Regions from separate parts of the Streptomyces sp. NPDC041135 genome, predicted to be linked through region 3. Evidence: riboswitches for the same ligand, from Rfam matches in the RefSeq annotation. Region 3 holds a riboswitch; each other region holds the start of a gene.
What was found. A riboswitch is a leader RNA that binds a small molecule or an ion and turns the genes downstream of it on or off. The one in region 3 is predicted to bind cyclic di-AMP.
Positions count from the first base shown of each region.

Region 1: it holds a riboswitch for cyclic di-AMP, as region 3 does, so the genes downstream of both, ACZ6CZ_RS21360 (M23 family metallopeptidase) here and ACZ6CZ_RS22270 (M23 family metallopeptidase) in region 3, are expected to answer to the same signal.
Region 2: it holds a riboswitch for cyclic di-AMP, as region 3 does, so the genes downstream of both, ACZ6CZ_RS16185 (transglycosylase family protein) here and ACZ6CZ_RS22270 (M23 family metallopeptidase) in region 3, are expected to answer to the same signal.

Region 1 covers NZ_JBVIYZ010000008.1:305,412-311,307, forward strand. Annotated here, with positions in the region: gene ACZ6CZ_RS21345 (dihydrofolate reductase family protein) at 1-239, shown strand, start outside; tRNA gene ACZ6CZ_RS21350 (tRNA-Met) at 340-413, shown strand; gene ACZ6CZ_RS21355 (PP2C family protein-serine/threonine phosphatase) at 608-1,792, shown strand; cyclic di-AMP (ydaO/yuaA leader) riboswitch at 2,042-2,219, shown strand; gene ACZ6CZ_RS21360 (M23 family metallopeptidase) at 2,229-3,266, shown strand; gene ACZ6CZ_RS21365 (aldo/keto reductase) at 3,397-4,341, shown strand; gene ACZ6CZ_RS21370 (PrsW family intramembrane metalloprotease) at 4,364-5,710, opposite strand; gene trmB (tRNA (guanosine(46)-N7)-methyltransferase TrmB) at 5,756-5,896, opposite strand, start outside.
Region 2 covers NZ_JBVIYZ010000006.1:84,675-90,570, reverse strand. Annotated here, with positions in the region: gene ACZ6CZ_RS16195 (cytochrome P450 family protein) at 1-148, shown strand, start outside; gene ACZ6CZ_RS16190 (transglycosylase family protein) at 365-1,417, shown strand; cyclic di-AMP (ydaO/yuaA leader) riboswitch at 1,600-1,772, shown strand; gene ACZ6CZ_RS16185 (transglycosylase family protein) at 1,777-2,496, shown strand; gene eno (phosphopyruvate hydratase) at 2,827-4,128, shown strand; gene ACZ6CZ_RS16175 (FtsB family cell division protein) at 4,253-4,729, shown strand; gene ACZ6CZ_RS16170 (DUF501 domain-containing protein) at 4,759-5,349, shown strand; gene ACZ6CZ_RS16165 (Ppx/GppA phosphatase family protein) at 5,346-5,896, shown strand, end outside.
Region 3 covers NZ_JBVIYZ010000009.1:184,074-189,969, reverse strand. Annotated here, with positions in the region: gene hpnH (adenosyl-hopene transferase HpnH) at 1-636, shown strand, start outside; gene ACZ6CZ_RS22290 (aspartate aminotransferase family protein) at 761-2,146, shown strand; gene ACZ6CZ_RS22285 (helix-turn-helix domain-containing protein) at 2,253-2,876, shown strand; gene ACZ6CZ_RS22280 (DUF6126 family protein) at 2,873-2,992, shown strand; gene ACZ6CZ_RS22275 (tyrosine-protein phosphatase) at 3,002-3,799, opposite strand; cyclic di-AMP (ydaO/yuaA leader) riboswitch at 4,206-4,363, shown strand; gene ACZ6CZ_RS22270 (M23 family metallopeptidase) at 4,368-5,288, shown strand; gene ACZ6CZ_RS22265 (SGNH/GDSL hydrolase family protein) at 5,527-5,896, shown strand, end outside.

The sequences.
Region 1 (5,896 bases), on a different contig from region 3:
CCGCCACCGTCTACAGCAGCCTCGAACCCTGCGCCCGCCGCGCCTCCCGCCCCGCCCCCTGTGCCGACCTCATCCTGCGGGCCGGCGTCCGCCGGGTGGTGACGGCCTGGCGCGAGCCCGGCACGTTCGTGGCGGAGGCCGACGGCACGGGGGTGCTGGCGCGGGCGGGCGCCCGGGTGCTGGTGCTGCCCGGGTTCGAGGACCGGGCGAAGGCCCCGAACGCCCACCTGCCGGGCTGACCGGCGACCCGCCGGCCACCTCCGCGGGCGCCCCGCGGACCGGCCCTGATCAAACCGGTGTGCTCGTGGCCCTGAACATGGCGTACAGTGGAGTCATCGCCGCGGGGTGGAGCAGCTCGGTAGCTCGCTGGGCTCATAACCCAGAGGTCGCAGGTTCAAATCCTGTCCCCGCTACTGATACTCAGGGCCGGAATCCAGTACATGGATTCCGGCCCTGAGTCTTTCCCGCCCCGGCCGCCTCCCGGCCCGCCGCGGGGAGCGTGGTGCGTGTCACACCCGAACGTGGTCATCCGGTCGGCCCACAGCGCTCGCCGCCCCTCGCCGCGCCCACAAACCTGGACGTACGTCGGACACGTGGGAGATCAGCGGTGCGCCCTGGTGAGGTGGAGCAGTACGACCCGTACGCCAGGGCCGGTGACCGGTGCCCCGCAGCCGTCGTTCCCGGCCCCGACCCGGGCCCCGCATCCGTACCGGCGGTCCCGGGGCGCCGCTCGCCGGTCCGGAGGCTGCTGCGGGTCCTGCCCGCCCTGCTGATCGCCGCCGGGGTCCTCTACGACCTGCGGACACCGCAGGGCTTCACCGCCGTCCCCTTCTTCACGGCCGCGCCGCTGGCCGCGGCGCCCCTGTTCTCGCCGCGCCGCACCCTCCTCACCGGGCTCGCCGCGCTCGCCGCCTCCTGCGCGGTGCACGCCGGCCACCGCGCCGGCCCGGACGTCACCACCGTCACCGACGCCGTCACGGTGGCCACGGTCGCCGTCCTGGCCGCCGTCATCAACCGGGTGGTGCGCCGGGGCGACCGGCGGCTGGCGTCCGCCCGCGAGATCGCCGAGGCCGCCCAGCGGGCCGTCCTGCCCGAGCCGGCCGTCCGGATCGGCGGTTTCGACATCGCCGCCTGCTACGAGGCGGCCCAGGCGGACGCGTTCATCGGCGGCGACCTGTACGCGGTGCAGGACACCCCGCACGGCGTCCGGCTGGTGGTGGGGGACGTGCGCGGCAAGGGGATGGGCGCGGTCGCGGCCGTGGCCGTGCTCATCGGGGCGTTCCGGGAGGCCGCCGAGCAGGAGGCCGGCCTGGAGGCGGTGGCGCGGCGGCTGGACCGGGCGCTGGCCCGCGAGGGCGCCCGGCGGGAGGGCGTCGACGCCTTCGAGGGGTTCACCACGGCCGTCCTCGCCGAACTCCCGCACGACGACGCGGTGGTCCGGATCGTCAACCGCGGCCATCCTCCGCCGCTCCTGCTGCACGCCGACGGCCGGCTGCACACCCTGCTCGCCCGTGAACCGGCGCTGCCGCTGGGCCTGGGCGACCTGGGCGCGCCGCCCGACCATGCGACGGAGGCCGCCTTCCCCGCCGGCGCCACGCTGCTGCTCTACACCGACGGCCTGTCCGAGGCCCGCGACGCCCACGGCCGGTTCTACGATCCCGAGCGGCGGCTCGCCGGGCGCACCTTCTCCGGCCCGGCCGCGCTGCTGCACCGCCTCGCGGCGGAGGTCCGGCGGCACTCCGGGGGCGGAACGGCGGACGACATGGCCCTGCTGGCCGTACGGCGGCCGTGACACCCGCGCGGGAACCCGATATCACGTTCGGTGATCCGGTGAGCGCCCTGCGCATCACATCTGAGTCACCATCAACCGGCCTGTGAAACATGAACATCGGGCAACTCGCCCGGTTTTCACCGTTCATGACGGGTAAGTCCGGCCCGGAGAAGCGTAATGATCAAGTCGAACGGCTTGGAATCTGACGGGTGGGTCTATTAACGTTCGATAACGCAGCGCGGTCGTCCCAGCCGTCACAGAAGGCGGCTCCGTGCGCACGCGCCGAATCCCGCAAGGGAACCGGGGAACCACCATTTGGGGTGAATCACGCGGAAGCCGCCGTCGGCCGGTGAGGAGAACTCACCGGGTGGGGGCCGGTATACGCGCGTAGGAGACCTTCCTGCTCCGAACCCGTCAGCTAACCCGGTAGGCGACGGAAGGAAAGGAGCACGCCCGAGTGGCGTCCAACCGGCCTGCCCCGGCAGACCCGTTCGTGCCGAGCCGGCACGACAGCGAGACCTTCGGTTACGGCACCTACCGCACCGACGAGGGCCCGTGGGAGGAGTGGAACCCCACCGAGGAATCCCTCCGCCCGGTGCGCGGCCGGCACCGCGTCGGCAAGCAGCGCGGCGGCGGACTCGCCCGCAGCTCCACGGTCCTGGGCGTCGGTGTCATCGCCGCCGTCGGCGCGGGCGGCATGGCCAGCGCCAACACCGGCAAGCCGCCGGTCTCCATCTCCCTGCCCGACCTGCCCTCCTCCGTCGACTCCCTGCTCGGCGAGGGCCACGGCACCGCCGAGGCCACCACCGCCACGCTCAGCACCGTGGGCACGGCCTCCGCCGACACCGACCCGGGCACCGCGGACGCCGGTGAGGCGCTGCGCAACCGCATCATGGCCCAGGCCGAGCAGCAGCAGGTCCAGGTCGACACCAAGGCCACCGCGGCCGCCGTCGCCGCCGCCGGGAAGCAGGCCGCCACCGCCGCAGCCAAGGCCGAGAAGGAGGCCGCAGCCGCGGCCGCCGACGCCAAGGCCGAGGCGGAGGCCGCCGCCAAGAAGAAGGCCGAGGCCGAGCGCCTGGCGAAGCTGGCCAAGCAGTACACGCTGCCGACGTCGTCGTACACGATCACGTCGACCTTCGGCGAGGCCGGCTCCATGTGGTCCTCCGGCTACCACACCGGCCTGGACTTCGCCGCGCCCACCGGCACCCTCATCAAGGCCATCCACAGCGGCACGGTCACCGAGGCGGGCTGGGCCGGCGCCTACGGCTACCGCACCATCCTCACCCTGGACGACGGCACCGAGCTGTGGTTCTGCCACCAGTCCTCGATCAACGTCAGCGCCGGGCAGAAGGTCGCCACCGGCGAGGTCATCGGCCGGGTCGGCGCCACCGGCAACGTCACCGGCCCGCACCTGCACCTGGAGGTCCACCCCGGCGGCGCCGCCACCGGCATCGACCCGATGGCCTGGCTGCACGGCAAGGGCCTCACCCCCTGAGCCTCCCCCGCCCGGCCTCCGGCCCGACGCTTCCCCGAAGCTCCGGCGGTCCTGACGACAACCCCCCGACGTCAGGGCTGCCGGCCGGCCGCCGGAATGCGACCACCCGCTCCGGGCGTTGACATAAGGCATGACTTCTCTGCGCAAGCTCGGCACGTCCGACCTCGAGGTTTTCCCGCTCGCGCTCGGCGGCAACGTCTTCGGCTGGACCGCCGACGAGACGGCCTCCTTCGCCGTCCTGGACGCCTACACGGCCGCCGGCGGCAACTTCGTCGACACCGCCGACTCCTACTCGGCCTGGGCCGAGGGCAACCGGGGCGGCGAGTCCGAGACCATCATCGGCAAGTGGGTCAAGGCCCGCGGCAACCGCTCCGACGTCGTCATCGCCACCAAGGTCAGCCAGCACCCCGACTTCCAGGGCCTGTCCGCGGCCACCATCAAGGCCGCCGCCGACGCCTCCCTGCGCCGCCTGGACACCGACTACATCGACCTCTACTACACGCACTTCGACAAGCCCGAGGTCCCGGTCGAGGAGATCATCGGCGCGCTGGACGAGCTGGTGAAGGCGGGCAAGGTGCGGCACATCGCCGCCTCCAACATCAGCCCCGAGCGCCTCACCGAGTCCCTGGAGTTCTCCGACCGCGAGGGCCTGGCCCGCTACGTCGCCCTCCAGCCCCACTACAACCTGGTCTCCCGCGACACCTACGAGGGCGCCCTGCGGGACCTGGCCGCCCGCACCGGCCTCGCCGCCGTCCCGTACTTCTCCCTGGCCTCGGGCTTCCTCACCGGCAAGTACCGCCCCGGCACCACCGTCGACAGCGCCCGGGCGGAGGGGGCCGCCAAGCACCTCGGCACCGAGCGCGGGCAGCGGGTCCTCGCCGCCCTGGACGAGATCGCAGCCGCCCGTGACACCGAGGTCGCGACGGTCGCCCTGGCCTGGCTCGCCGCCCAGCCCACGGTGGCGGCGCCGATCGCCTCGGCCCGGACGACCGGCCAGCTCCCGGCGCTGCTCGCGGTGGCGGAGCTGAACCTGACGGACGACGAGATCGGCCGCCTCACCGAGGCATCGGCCTAGGCGAAGCCCGGCCCCGGCCCGGTCACGGGCGGTACGGCTGATACGCCGGGTACGGCTGGTACGCGGGGTACGGCACCGGCAGCGCCGGGCTGCCGTACCCGCCGCGGTACCCGGGGGAGCCGTACCCGTAGCCATGGCCGTACTCGGGGAACCCGTATCCGGGCACCGGGGGACGGGCGGTGAGACCGGCCGCGTACTCCAGGGCGGGCCGCGCGGTCTGCCGGCGCTTCCACAGCTCGGCCAGCAGCTCCCGCTCCCGTACGGCGAAGTGGGACCCGGCCCGCCCCCGCCGTCCCCGGTGCCGCAGGAACGCCAGCGAGGTCGCGTACGCCTCGTACTCCGCCACCGCCCGCCCGGCCGGCCGGCCGCCGTGGTGCCTGGCGTAGTCCCGGGCCAGCCGCCGGGCCTCCATCGACGCCAGCACGAACGGCTCGGCCGGCCGCAGCCAGCCGGCCAGGACGTAGACCGGCAGCTCGGTGCGCACGGTGCGCAGCTCGCGCTGCCGGGTCCCTATGGCGAGCCAGGCCAGCAGGCCGAAAGCGGGCATCATGAAGGCCCCGTAGACGGCGAAGAAGCCGTACTCGCCGAAGGTCGAGGAGCTGTTCCAGAAGGCGTGCAGGCTCACCGCGAGCAGCAGTCCGCCGAGCGGCGGCAGCACGCGCCGGGCGGTGCCGCTCTCCGGGGCGCAGGCCGCGGCGGCGCCGAAGCCGATGCCGGTCAGGACGGTGAACAGCGGGTGCGCGAAGGGGGACATGACGACGCGCACGAAGAAGGTGGCGGCGGTGACGGAGGCGATGCCGTGGCCGCCGGTGAGCTGGTCGGTGCCGAAGGCCGTGCCCAGGTAGAGGATGTTCTCGGTGAACGCGAAGCCGGTCGCGGTGACCCCGGCCACCACGACGCCGTCGACGAGGCCCGTGAAGTCGCGGCGGCGGAAGAGGTAGACCAGCAGGACGGCGGAGGCCTTGGCCGACTCCTCGACGACCGGCGCTATGACGGTCGCGCCGAGGGTGTCGGCGCCGATGGGGTCGGCGGTCGCGCCCGCTATCCACCGGGTCGCGAAGCTGTTGGCGACGATGGCGATCAGCGCCGCCGCGCAGGCGCCCCAGGCGAAGGCGAACAGCATGTTCCGCCAGGGGCCGGGCTCGACCCGGTCCAGCCAGCGGAAGGCGGCGAGGAGCAGCGGCACGGGCAGCACGGCCAGCCCCAGCCCGACCAGGAACCCCTCGGTGCCGGTCTGCCGGCGCACCAGGCCGAGGATGACGAGCCCGCAGAGGGCGAGCAGGGCGGTCAGCGCCCCGTGACGGACTCCCGCGCGCTGCCACCAGTGCGGGCGCGCCGGACGGGTCGGGTACGGGGAACAGACGGCCACGGCATCGGCTCCAGCGAGGAGAGTCCGGTCACTGCTGTCCGCGTGTCAGCCCTGCCGCGTCGGGTGCGGCAGGCGGCGGAAGAGCAGGTCGTTCACCACATGTCCCTTGTCCAGTCCCTGACCCTCGAAACGGGTCAGCGGCCGGTAGTCCGGACGCGGCGCGAAACCGCCGTCCGGCCGGGTGTT
Region 2 (5,896 bases), on a different contig from region 3:
GGAGGGCCAGACCGCTCTCGCGACCCTCCTGACCCGCCTGCCCGACCTGCGCCTGGCGGCGGACCCGGCCGAGCTGCGCTGGCGCGGCGGCCTCATCATGCGCGGCCTGCGCACCCTCCCCGTGGAGTTCACACCGCAACGCCCCTGACGACCCGTGAACTCCCCGGCCCTCCCGGCCCTCCCGGGCCGGCGGTGCCACCCCGCCCGTCGCTGCGTGTGGGCACACCCTCATTCCGTGATCTTCACGTGATCTGCGCGGCATTAACTTGTGACAAGTGATCGTCTGCCGATACGTTCACCCATCAGCGCGGCGTCGAGCGTGATCCGCCGCGCTGTTCACCGTTGTCGCGCGAAAGGTCTCCGTATGCTCTCCGGGAACGGTCGTCACCGTCGCCCCCGTCAGGCTCCGGCCCTCCTCGTCGCGGCCGGGGTGACCGGCTCCGCCATCGCCATCCCGCTGCTCGGGGCGGCCTCCGCGAACGCGGCCGACGGCACCACCTGGGACAAGGTGGCCGAGTGCGAGAGCGGCGGCTCCTGGAGCGCGGACACCGGGAACGGGTTCTACGGCGGCCTCCAGATCTCCCCGGGCGACTGGGAGCGCTACGGCGGCCTCGACTACGCCGCCAGCGCGGACGAGGCCAGCCGTTCGCAGCAGATAGCCGTCGCCGAGCGGATCCTGGCCGACCGGGGAACCACCCCCTGGGCCACCTGCGCCCTGCTCTCCGGCCTCACCTCGAACTCTGCGTCGGTGGACGTCGACACGGGCGTCGGCGATTCGGACACATCGGGTTCATCCGGTTCATCGGGATCATCCCATTCGTCCGACTCGTCCGGGTCGTCGGGCTCCCAGGGCTCCGGTGACTCCACCGGCTCGGCGGGCTCGTCCGACTCCACGGGATCGTCGGGTACGTCCGGCTCCCCCGACTCGCCCGCTCTGCCCGATTCGTCCTCGCCCTCACCCTCCGACTCCGCGTCGGACAGCGCCTCGCCGGACGCGAACGCGGGTGGCGATACCGCCGTGGACCACGGCAAGTCGGGCAAGTCGTCCCCTGGGAATTCCGGTTCGGGGTCCGGCGGCTCGCGGCGGGCGGCCGGTTCGGCCACTGCGGCTCCGGAAGCCGGCGACTCGGACAATTCCTGGCAGACCGGCGGCTCTTGGAGCCTGGTCGACACCGGTTCGATCGGCACCGGCCGGCATCGCGGGGTGAGCGCGGACGAAGTGGCGGGCGCGAAGCCCGTCGCCACGTCCTACACCGTCCGCGACGGCGACTCGCTGGTCTCCATCGCCGACTCCCTTGCCGTCGACGGCGGGTGGCACGCGCTCTACGCCGACAACAAGGCGGCCATCGGTGCCGACCCTGACGACATCGCCCCCGGTCAGACCCTGCGTGTTGGTGGCGAAACGGTCGAAAAGTAGAGCCAGTTGACGCCCCATTTAGCGCATGATGTCCGGTTTGGCGAAAGTGTGGGATGAGTCTCAGAAGCCCTGATCGTCTTTGAAATTCCGTCGATCACCTGTCTACGGTCGAAGCCGCTCGTCACCACGAGCCCCGGCCGCCGCAACGCCGAATCCTGCCAGTGGCGGCCCGGGAACAGTCGTCGCGTAATGCGCCGTAGGCAGGAGCGGGGGACCCAAGGTAGGCGCCGGGACCAGCGGTTGACGCTGGAACCGGCTAGGGGTGGAGCCACCCTTCCCGAGACGGGAGGGTGGCCGGGCAACTCAACCGGCCCGAACCCGACAGCTCACCTCGCAGGCGTCGGTGAGGGGATCGATCCATGCTGTTTTCCAGCAAGGGCAAGCACCGCCGTCCGTCCAAGGCCATCCGCGCCGTCGCGCTCGCCGGTGTCACCGGTGCCGCGGTCGCCGCGCCGCTGATGGCGGCCGGCAGCGCCTCCGCCGCCACCGCCTCCGAGTGGGACGCCGTCGCCCAGTGCGAGTCGGGCGGCAACTGGTCCATCAACACCGGCAACGGCTACTACGGCGGTCTGCAGTTCTCCGCCTCCACGTGGGCCGCGTACGGCGGCACGCAGTACGCCGCCACCGCCGACAAGGCCGCCAAGTCGCAGCAGATCGCCGTGGCCGAGAAGGTCCTCGCCGCGCAGGGCAAGGGTGCCTGGCCGGTCTGCGGCACGGGCCTTTCGGGCGCCGCCTACAACGGCTCCACCGCTTCGAGCGGCAGCGGCACCGGCTCCTCCACCCCGTCCACCCCGTCCAGCTCGTCCGCCGGCACGGGTACCACCACCCGTTCGACCGACGACCAGGCCGCCTCGCGCTCCAGCGACCGCCCGGCCGCGAGCAAGACCGTCACCACCCCGACCGGCAAGAAGGTCAAGAAGGGCGACGGCGAGTACAAGGTCGTCACCGGTGACACCCTCAGCTCCATCGCCGCGGACCAGAAGGTCGCCGGTGGCTGGAAGAAGCTGTACGACCTCAACAAGGACATCGTCGAGGACGCGAACCTCATCTACCCGGGTCAGCAGCTGCACCTGAAGTAGGCCGCGTCCGGCACGGCCCGGCGGCGCACAGCCGCCGCCCTGCCCGGCCACAGCGCCCTCACAAGCGCGGCCCCCATACTGGAGGTCCCGTGAGGGTCCCCCCGTCCCCACGGGCTCCCCGCCCCGGTGCGTCGTCCCCCGTACGCACCGGGGCGGGGCTTTTTTTGGCCTCCCTTTGTTCCGTCAGCGAACAATGTGTACGGTCACCTTGTCCACGGGACGGTCGGTCGGCTGCCGGCGCCCCGGAGACGGTTAGGCTCTAGTCGCAAGGCACAGCCGTAAGGCAGACAGCCCCGCACTTCCAGCGTCACATCCAAGAAGGAGATGCTCGTGCCGTCCATCGACGTCGTCGTAGCCCGGGAAATCCTGGACTCCCGAGGCAACCCCACGGTCGAGGTCGAGGTCGGCCTCGACGACGGCAGCACGGGTCGTGCCGCCGTTCCGTCCGGCGCGTCCACCGGCGCCTTCGAGGCCATCGAACTGCGCGACGGTGACTCGAACCGCTACCTGGGCAAGGGTGTCGAGAAGGCCGTCCTCGCCGTCATCGAGCAGATCGGCCCGGAGCTGGTCGGCTACGACGCCACCGAGCAGCGCCTGATCGACCAGGCCATGTTCGACCTGGACGCCACCGACAACAAGGGGTCGCTCGGCGCCAACGCCATCCTCGGCGTCTCGCTCGCCGTCGCCCACGCCGCCTCCGAGGCCAGCGACCTCCCGCTCTTCCGCTACCTGGGCGGCCCGAACGCGCACCTGCTGCCCGTTCCGATGATGAACATCCTGAACGGCGGCTCGCACGCCGACTCCAACGTGGACATCCAGGAGTTCATGATCGCCCCGATCGGCGCGGAGTCCTTCTCCGAGGCGCTGCGCTGGGGCGCCGAGGTCTACCACACGCTGAAGAAGGTCCTGAAGAACAAGGGCCTGTCCACCGGTCTCGGCGACGAGGGCGGCTTCGCCCCGAACCTCGGCTCCAACCGCGAGGCCCTCGACCTCATCCTGGAGGCGATCAAGGAGGCCGGTTACACCCCCGGCGAGCAGATCGCCCTGGCGCTCGACGTGGCCGCGTCCGAGTTCTACAAGGACGGCTCCTACGTCTTCGAGGGCAAGAACCGCACCGCCGAGGAGATGACCGACTACTACGCCGAGCTGGTCGAGGCGTACCCGCTGGTCTCCATCGAGGACCCGCTGTTCGAGGACGACTGGGAGGGCTGGAAGACCATCACCGCCCGCCTCGGCGACCGCGTCCAGCTCGTCGGCGACGACCTGTTCGTCACCAACCCCGAGCGCCTCGCCCGGGGCATCGAGGAGGGCGCCGCCAACGCCCTGCTGGTCAAGGTCAACCAGATCGGCTCGCTGACCGAGACGCTGGACGCCGTGGAGCTGGCCCAGCGCAGCGGCTACAAGTGCATGATGTCCCACCGCTCCGGCGAGACCGAGGACGTCACCATCGCCGACCTGGCCGTCGCGACCAACTGCGGCCAGATCAAAACCGGCGCCCCGGCCCGCTCCGAGCGCGTCGCCAAGTACAACCAGCTGCTGCGCATCGAGGAGATCCTCGACGACGCCGCGGTGTACGCCGGCCGCTCGGCCTTCCCGCGCTTCAAGGGCCACGGCGAGGCCGCCCAGGGCTGACCCGCCGGGCGCCCGCCGGGGACACATCCCGGCCGTGCCGTAGCCAGTCGTACGTACGTCCCCGTACTCGGTCCCGTACCGTGTCCGGGGACGTACGCACGTGGAAGGGGAGGCGGACAGCCAGATGGCCGCGAAGGACCGGGACCGTTTCTCCACGGCGACCAGGCTGCGGGTGCTCGGCGAGCAGACCGCGGCCCGGGTCTACCGCTCCCAGACCAAGCGGCAGGCCCGCCGCTCCCGGCTCACCGGCCGCGCCGCGCTGCTCGCCCTCGTGCTGTGCTCGCTGATCGTCGCCCTGGCGTACCCGATGCGGCAGTACGTCTCGCAGCGCGCCGAGATCGCCGACGTGCAGCGCCGGCAGGAGCAGGCGCGCCGGCGCGTGGAGCAGCTGCGCGACCTCAAGGCGCGGTGGCAGGACGACGCCTACGCCGCCCAGCAGATCCGCCGGCGGCTGCACTACGTGCTGCCCGGGGAGACCGGGTACGTGGTCGTCGACCCCGGCGCGGCCCGCCAGTCCCGCGCCGACCTCGGGGCCGCCCACCGGCCCTGGTACGCGAACGTCTGGGACGGCGTCGACAAGTCCGACGCCTCCGATCAGTGAACCGACAGAAAGCCATCCGGAAAGCAGTCATGGATACGCCTCCGCCGCCCACCTTGCGCACCGAGCCCACCGACGCGGACGTCGAAGCCTTCAAGCAGCAGCTCGGGCGTCCGCCGCGGGGCCTGCGGGCGATCGCGCACCGGTGCCCGTGCGGGCAGCCGGACGTCGTCGAGACGGCGCCCCGCCTGCCCGACGGCACGCCCTTCCCGACGACGTACTACCTGACGTGCCCGCGCGCCGCCTCGGCGATCGGCACGCTGGAGGCGAACGGCGTCATGAAGGAGATGACCGAGCGGCTGGCCACCGACCCGGAGCTGGCCGCGGCCTACCGGGCGGCGCACGAGGACTACATCGCGCGCCGGGACGCCATCGAGGTCCTCACGGGCTTCCCGAGCGCCGGCGGCATGCCGGACCGGGTGAAGTGCCTGCACGTCCTGGTGGCCCACTCGCTGGTCGCCGGACCCGGCGTCAACCCGCTCGGCGACGAGGCGGTGGCCATGCTGCCCGAGTGGTGGCGCAAGGGCCCCTGCGTGACCCTGCCGGAGAACCTGGAGAACCCGCAGAACGCGGAGAACCCGGTCTCGGAGAACCCGGAGAGCACCGAGGAGGACGCGCAGTGACCCGTGTCGCCGCCATCGACTGCGGTACCAACTCCATCCGCCTGCTGGTCGCCGACGTCGACCCCGCGCGCGGCGAACTCGTCGACCTGGACCGGCGGATGACGATCGTCCGGCTCGGCCAGGGCGTCGACCGCACCGGCCGGCTCGCCCCCGAGGCGCTCGAGCGCACCTTCGCCGCCTGCCGCGAGTACGCCCGGGTCATCAAGGAACACGGCGCCGAACGCGTGCGTTTCGTGGCCACCTCCGCCTCCCGGGACGCGGACAACCGCGACGATTTCGTGCGGGGCGTGCTCGACATCCTCGGCGTCGAGCCCGAGGTCATCACCGGTGACCAGGAGGCGGAGTTCTCCTTCACCGGGGCCACGAAGGAACTGACCGGGCGACAGGACCTGGCGCGGCCCTTCCTGGTGGTGGACATCGGCGGCGGCTCCACCGAGTTCGTCGTCGGCGACGACCGGGTACGGGCCGCCCGGTCCGTGGACGTCGGCTGCGTGCGGATGACCGAGCGTCACCTGGTGCGCGACGGCGCGGTGAGCGACCCGCCGGC
Region 3 (5,896 bases):
CACATCGACGGGCTGCGGGAGCGGCACGACGAGTCCGTGGCCAAGGAGGGCGTGTTCGACGAGGCGGTGGAGGCCATCAAGGAGGCCAAGCGGCGCGGCTTCCGGGTGACCACCAACTCGACCTTCTTCAACACCGACACCCCGCAGACCGTCATCGAGGTGCTCGACTTCCTCAACGACGACCTCAAGGTCGACGAGATGATGATCTCGCCCGCCTACGCCTACGAGAAGGCACCCGACCAGGAGCACTTCCTGGGCGTGGAGCAGACCCGCGAGCTGTTCCGCAAGGCCTTCTCCGGCGGCAACCGCTCCCGCTGGCGGCTCAACCACTCCCCGCTCTTCCTGGACTTCCTCGAGGGCAAGGTCGATTTCCCCTGCACCGCCTGGGCGATCCCGAACTACTCGCTGTTCGGCTGGCAGCGCCCCTGCTACCTGATGAGCGACGGGTACGTGCCCACCTACCGCGAGCTGGTGGAGGACACCGACTGGGACAAGTACGGCCGCGGCAAGGACCCGCGCTGCGCCAACTGCATGGCGCACTGCGGCTACGAGCCGACCGCGGTCCTCGCCACCATGGGCTCGCTCAAGGAGTCCCTGCGGGCCATGCGCGAGACCGTCTCCGGCAATCGGGACTGACGTCGTGAGCGCCGCCGCCCGCCTCCGTCCGGGCCCCGGCCCGGCCGGAGGCGGGGCGGCATCGCCGGGCGGGCCGGCGCGCGCCCGGCCGCCGGGACACCGGCGGCACAGCCAAGGAGAGTGAATGACCACCGAGTTCGACCTCGGCGCCCTGCTCGCCGAGCGCGGCGCCGAACGCTACGAGCTGCACGCCAGGCACCTCAACCACCAGCTCCCGCGCATGCTGCACACCATCGGCTTCGACAAGGTCTACGAGCGGGCCGAGGGCGCCCACTTCTGGGACGCGGACGGCGCGGACTACCTGGACATGCTCGCCGGGTTCGGCGTGATGGGACTGGGCCGCCACCACCCGGTCGTCCGCAAGGCGCTGCACGACGTCCTCGACGCCTCCCTCGCCGACCTCACCCGCTTCGACTGCCAGCCGCTGCCGGGCCTGCTCGCCGAGCGCCTCCTCACCCACAGCCCCCATCTGGACCGGGTGTTCTTCGGCAACAGCGGGACGGAAGCCGTCGAGACCGCCCTGAAGTTCGCCCGGTACGCCACCGGCAGGCCGCGCGTGCTGTACTGCGACCACGCCTTCCACGGCCTGACCACCGGCTCCCTCTCGGTCAACGGCGAGGGCGGCTTCCGTGACGGCTTCGCCCCGCTGCTGCCCGACACCGCCGTACCGCTCGGCGACCTCGACGCCCTGGCCCGGGAGCTGCGGAAGGGGGACGTCGCCGCCCTGATCGTGGAGCCGATCCAGGGGAAGGGGGTGCACGAGGCGCCCCCCGGCTATCTGCGCGCCGCGCAGGAGCTGCTGCACCGGCACAAGGCGCTGCTCATCGCCGACGAGGTGCAGACCGGTCTCGGCCGCACCGGCGACTTCTACGCCTACCAGCACGAGGACGGCGTCGAACCCGACCTGGTCTGCGTGGCGAAGGCGCTGTCCGGCGGGTACGTCCCCGTCGGCGCCACCCTCGGCAAGGACTGGATCTTCAAGAAGGTCTACTCGTCCATGGACCGCGTCCTGGTGCACTCGGCGAGCTTCGGGTCCAACGCCCAGGCGATGGCGGCCGGCCTCGCCGTGCTCGCGGTCATGGAGAACGAGCAGATCGTCGCCAACGCCCGGGCCATGGGGGAGCGGCTGAAGTCCCGCCTCGCCGCCCTGGTCGGCACCTACGAGCTGCTCGCCGACGTGCGCGGGCGGGGCCTGATGATCGGCATAGAGTTCGGCAGGCCCGGCTCGCTGAAGCTGCGCAGCCGCTGGGCCGTGCTCCAGGCCGCCCGCAAGGGCCTGTTCGCGCAGATGGTGGTCGTCCCGCTGCTCCAGCGCCACCGCATCCTCACCCAGGTCTCCGGCGACCACCTGGAAGTGATCAAGCTCATCCCGCCGCTGATCATCGACGAGGCCGACGTGGACCGGTTCGTCGACGCCTTCACCGACGTGATGGACGACGCGCACAGCGGCGGTGGTCTCATGTGGGACTTCGGCAAGACACTGGTCAAGCAGGCGGTCGCCAACCGCTGACACCGGCTCACCGGCCCGCTCCCCGTCCGGGCCTCGGAGGCAATACCGGTTTTGCCTCTGAGGCAAGAGATTTGCCGCAGAGGCAAAACGGGGGCTGAATGGAGGCATGAGCCCCGAAGAAGCCCCTCCGGCGGCGGGCCCCGGCGGCCACCTGCCCGCCGTCGCGCCGCAGCTGCGCGCGCTGCGCCGCCGTACCGGCCTCACCCTGGAGGCCGCGGCCCGCGCGGCCGGGCTGTCGCCCGCGCACCTCTCCCGGCTGGAGACCGGCCTGCGGCAGCCGTCGCTGCCGATGCTGCTCGCGCTCGCCCGTATCTACGGTACGACCGTCTCGGAGCTGCTCGGCGAGTCGGTGCCCGACCGGGACGCGATCGTCCGCGGCGCGGCCATGGAACCGACCCCGGCGGGCGGCTGGACCTACTTCCAGGCCGGCGCGCCGGGCCGCGGGATGCAGGCGCTGCGGGTCCGGGTGCCGCACGGCTCCCAGGGCGACATCGTGCGCGTGCACCCCGGCGAGGAGTGGCTGTACGTCCTGCGCGGCCGGCTGCGGCTGCGTCTCGGGGACGCCGCGCATCTGCTGGCGCCCGGTGACAGCGCGCACTTCGACTCGCTCACCCCGCACCGCATCGCCGCCGAGGACCACGACGGCGTCGAGCTGCTGTTCGTCCACACCCTGCTGCAGAGCCCCACGGCCACGCTGTGCCTCGGGCCCCTGACCGGAGAGCCGTCATGAGCAACGTCGAGGACAAGTTCCCCCGGGCCCTGTGGGTCCGGCTGATCATCTACATCGCCGCGGGCCACCTCCTGGCGGCCTTCCTCTACCTGCTGTTCACGCTGGGCGCCAAGTAGCCCGCCGCTTCAGTCCAGCAGCCGCTCGCGCAGCCGCTCGCGGGTGTTCGGGGTCAGGCCCAGACCCTGCGCCAGATACGCCTCGACCCCGCCCCAGGTCTCCTCGACGGTCTCGAAGGCCGCCGTCAGATACTCGGCGCGGGCGTCGAACAGGGGGCTGAGCAGCTCCATCACCTCGGGCGTGTACGCGGTGGCCGCGTCGCCGCTGCGGTGCACCTTGTAGCGGCGGTGCCTGGCGTTGGACGCCAGGTAGTCGGCGACGATCGCCTCGCGCTCCACGCCCAGCGCGAGCAGGGTCACGGCTATCGACAGCCCGGCGCGGTCCTTGCCCGCGGCGCAGTGCATCAGCGCGGGCACGCTGTCCTCGGCCAGCGCGTGCAGCACCCGGGAGTGCTCGGCGGTGCGCTCCGTGATGATCCTGCGGTAGGAGGCGGTCATCCGGGCCGCCCCCTTGCCGTCCGCCAGGATGCCGCGCAGCTGCTCGATGTCGCCGTCCCGGACCATCTTCCAGAACTCGGCGCCGTCCGCCGGGTCGCTCAGCGGCAGGTTCACGTTCCGCACGCCGGGCAGCTCCACGTCGGGGCCCTCCAGCTTGTGGTCGGCGGCGTTGCGGAAGTCGAAGACCGTGTGCAGGCCCAGCGAGGCGAGGTACTCGGCGTCCGAGGCGGTCGCGTGCGCCAGATGCCCGCTGCGGAACAGCACCCCGTACCGCACCCGGTGGCCGTCGGTGGTGGGCAGGCCGCCCACGTCGCGGAAGTTGCGCACTCCGGCCAGCTGCGGCTCGGTCGACGGGACCTGCTGCGTCACGGGGGCTCCTCCCGGTCGGTCCCGGCGGCGCGGCTCGTCGGCGGGCACGCCGTCGACCTTACGACATCGGTCCGACCGTGCGGTATCCGATCCTTCTGTCCGTTCTATTGCTATTCGCTGGCTTCGCTGCAACTCACTCCGGAATGGCACTATCTGTACGGCGGCGCGTGAGGAGCGTCATATCCGTGACCGTCCGTCGCACGTCATGTCCACGTAATCGGCGTGCTTCCTTGGGCTGTTCGCCATTCCGGGCGGCGTCTGTCCACGGAAAGTGACCGGGAATTCCCCCTGTGGATCATGGGAAAGGCGGACGGCGGAGAACTTCTGCTTGTTCCCCCGCGTCCCGCTCGCTTACGTTCGCCACCAATCCGGACGGAACGCCGAATCCTGCCGCCGCCCGGAGCCCCGCACACACTCACCCGTGCACGGCAGGAGCGGGGGACCCACCAGGTACGACTGCCTGTTCCGGTGCCCGGGACGGCTAGGGGTGAAGCCGCGTGCTGCGCGGCCGGGCAGCTCCAGTCCGAACCCGACAGCTCACCTCGCAGGCGCCGGAGAGGAATGCGTCATGCCCGCCAAGGGTAAGCACCGCCGCCCCAAGGCCCCGCGTCTCACCCGCTCCATCGCCGTCGCCGGAACCGGTGGCGCCGCACTGGCCCTGCCGCTCCTCGGGGCCACCGGGGCGCACGCCGCCACGGTCAAGGAGTCCGCCGCCGGCAGCGCGGTGCGGTCCGCGCCGGTGGCCGCCACGTCGGCCTCCGCGGCCCGGTCGGACGCGGGGACGGCGCGCACCTACACCGTCCGCACCGGTGACTACCTCTCCAGGATCGCCGAGCAGCAGCACGTCGCCGGTGGCTGGCACCGCCTCTACGCCGACAACCGCGAGGCCGTGGGCGCCGATCCCTCGCTGATCCACCCCGGCCTGAAGCTGACGCTGGGCGGCAGGGCCACACCGGCGCACACCGAGTCCGCCGCCCCGAAGCCCGCCCCGCCCGCCCCGGCGCACTCCGCCACCCCGCGGGCCGAGGCCGCGGCCCCGCGGCAGGCGGACACCGAACCGGTGTCCGCGGGCACCTCCACCGGCTTCGTCCTGCCGGTGACCGGCGCCACCGTCGGCACCGGCTACCACGTGGCCGGCGGCATGTGGTCCAGCGGCTACCACACCGGCGTGGACTTCGTCGTCCCGACCGGCACCTCCCTCAAGGCCGTCGGCGCGGGCACGGTCGTCTCCGCGGGCTGGGGCGGCGCCTACGGCAACCAGGTCGTCATCAAGCTCGCCGACGGCCACTACGCCCAGTACGGCCACCTGTCCCAGCTCTCCGTCTCGGCCGGCCAGAGCGTGACCGCGGGCCAGCAGGTCGGCCTCTCGGGCGCGACCGGCAACGTGACCGGCCCGCACCTGCACTTCGAGATCCGCACCACGCCCGACTACGGCTCGGACGTGGACCCCGTTGCCTACCTCCGCGGACACGGCCTCGCCGTCGGCTGACGCCTCGTCAGGCACCCCGCCAGGCACCCGCCGGAGGCCGGACCCGATCCCCGGGTCCGGCCTCCGGCCCGTCCGCATCCCCGACACGCCTCGCGACCTGCGTATTCCGTACTTGACCGAACATTTGAGAGTGGCTTATCTCACCGATCGTCAACCCCCGCTTACGGTCGCGTAGGTCACACCCGAAGGTGAATCATGGACCGACGTGGCAGACGATTCGAAGAGTGACAGCAGATCAGTGATCGGGTCGTACGTGGCGGTGGGGGACAGCTTCACCGAGGGCGTCGGCGACCCCGGCCCCGACGGGGCGTTCGTCGGCTGGGCCGACCGCTTCGCGGTCCTCCTCGCCGACCGGCGGCCCGAGGGAGACTTCGAGTACACCAACCTCGCCGTGCGCGGGAAACTGCTCGACCAGATCGTGGCCGACCAGGTGCCCCGGGCCCTCGAACTCGCGCCGGACCTGGTGTCCTTCTGCGCCGGCGGCAACGACATCATCCGCCCCGGCACCGACCCGGACGAGGTGGCCGAGCGCTTCGAGGCCGCCGTGGCCCGGCTGACCTCCGCCGTCGGCACGGTCATGGTGACCACCGGGTTCGACACCCGGGGCG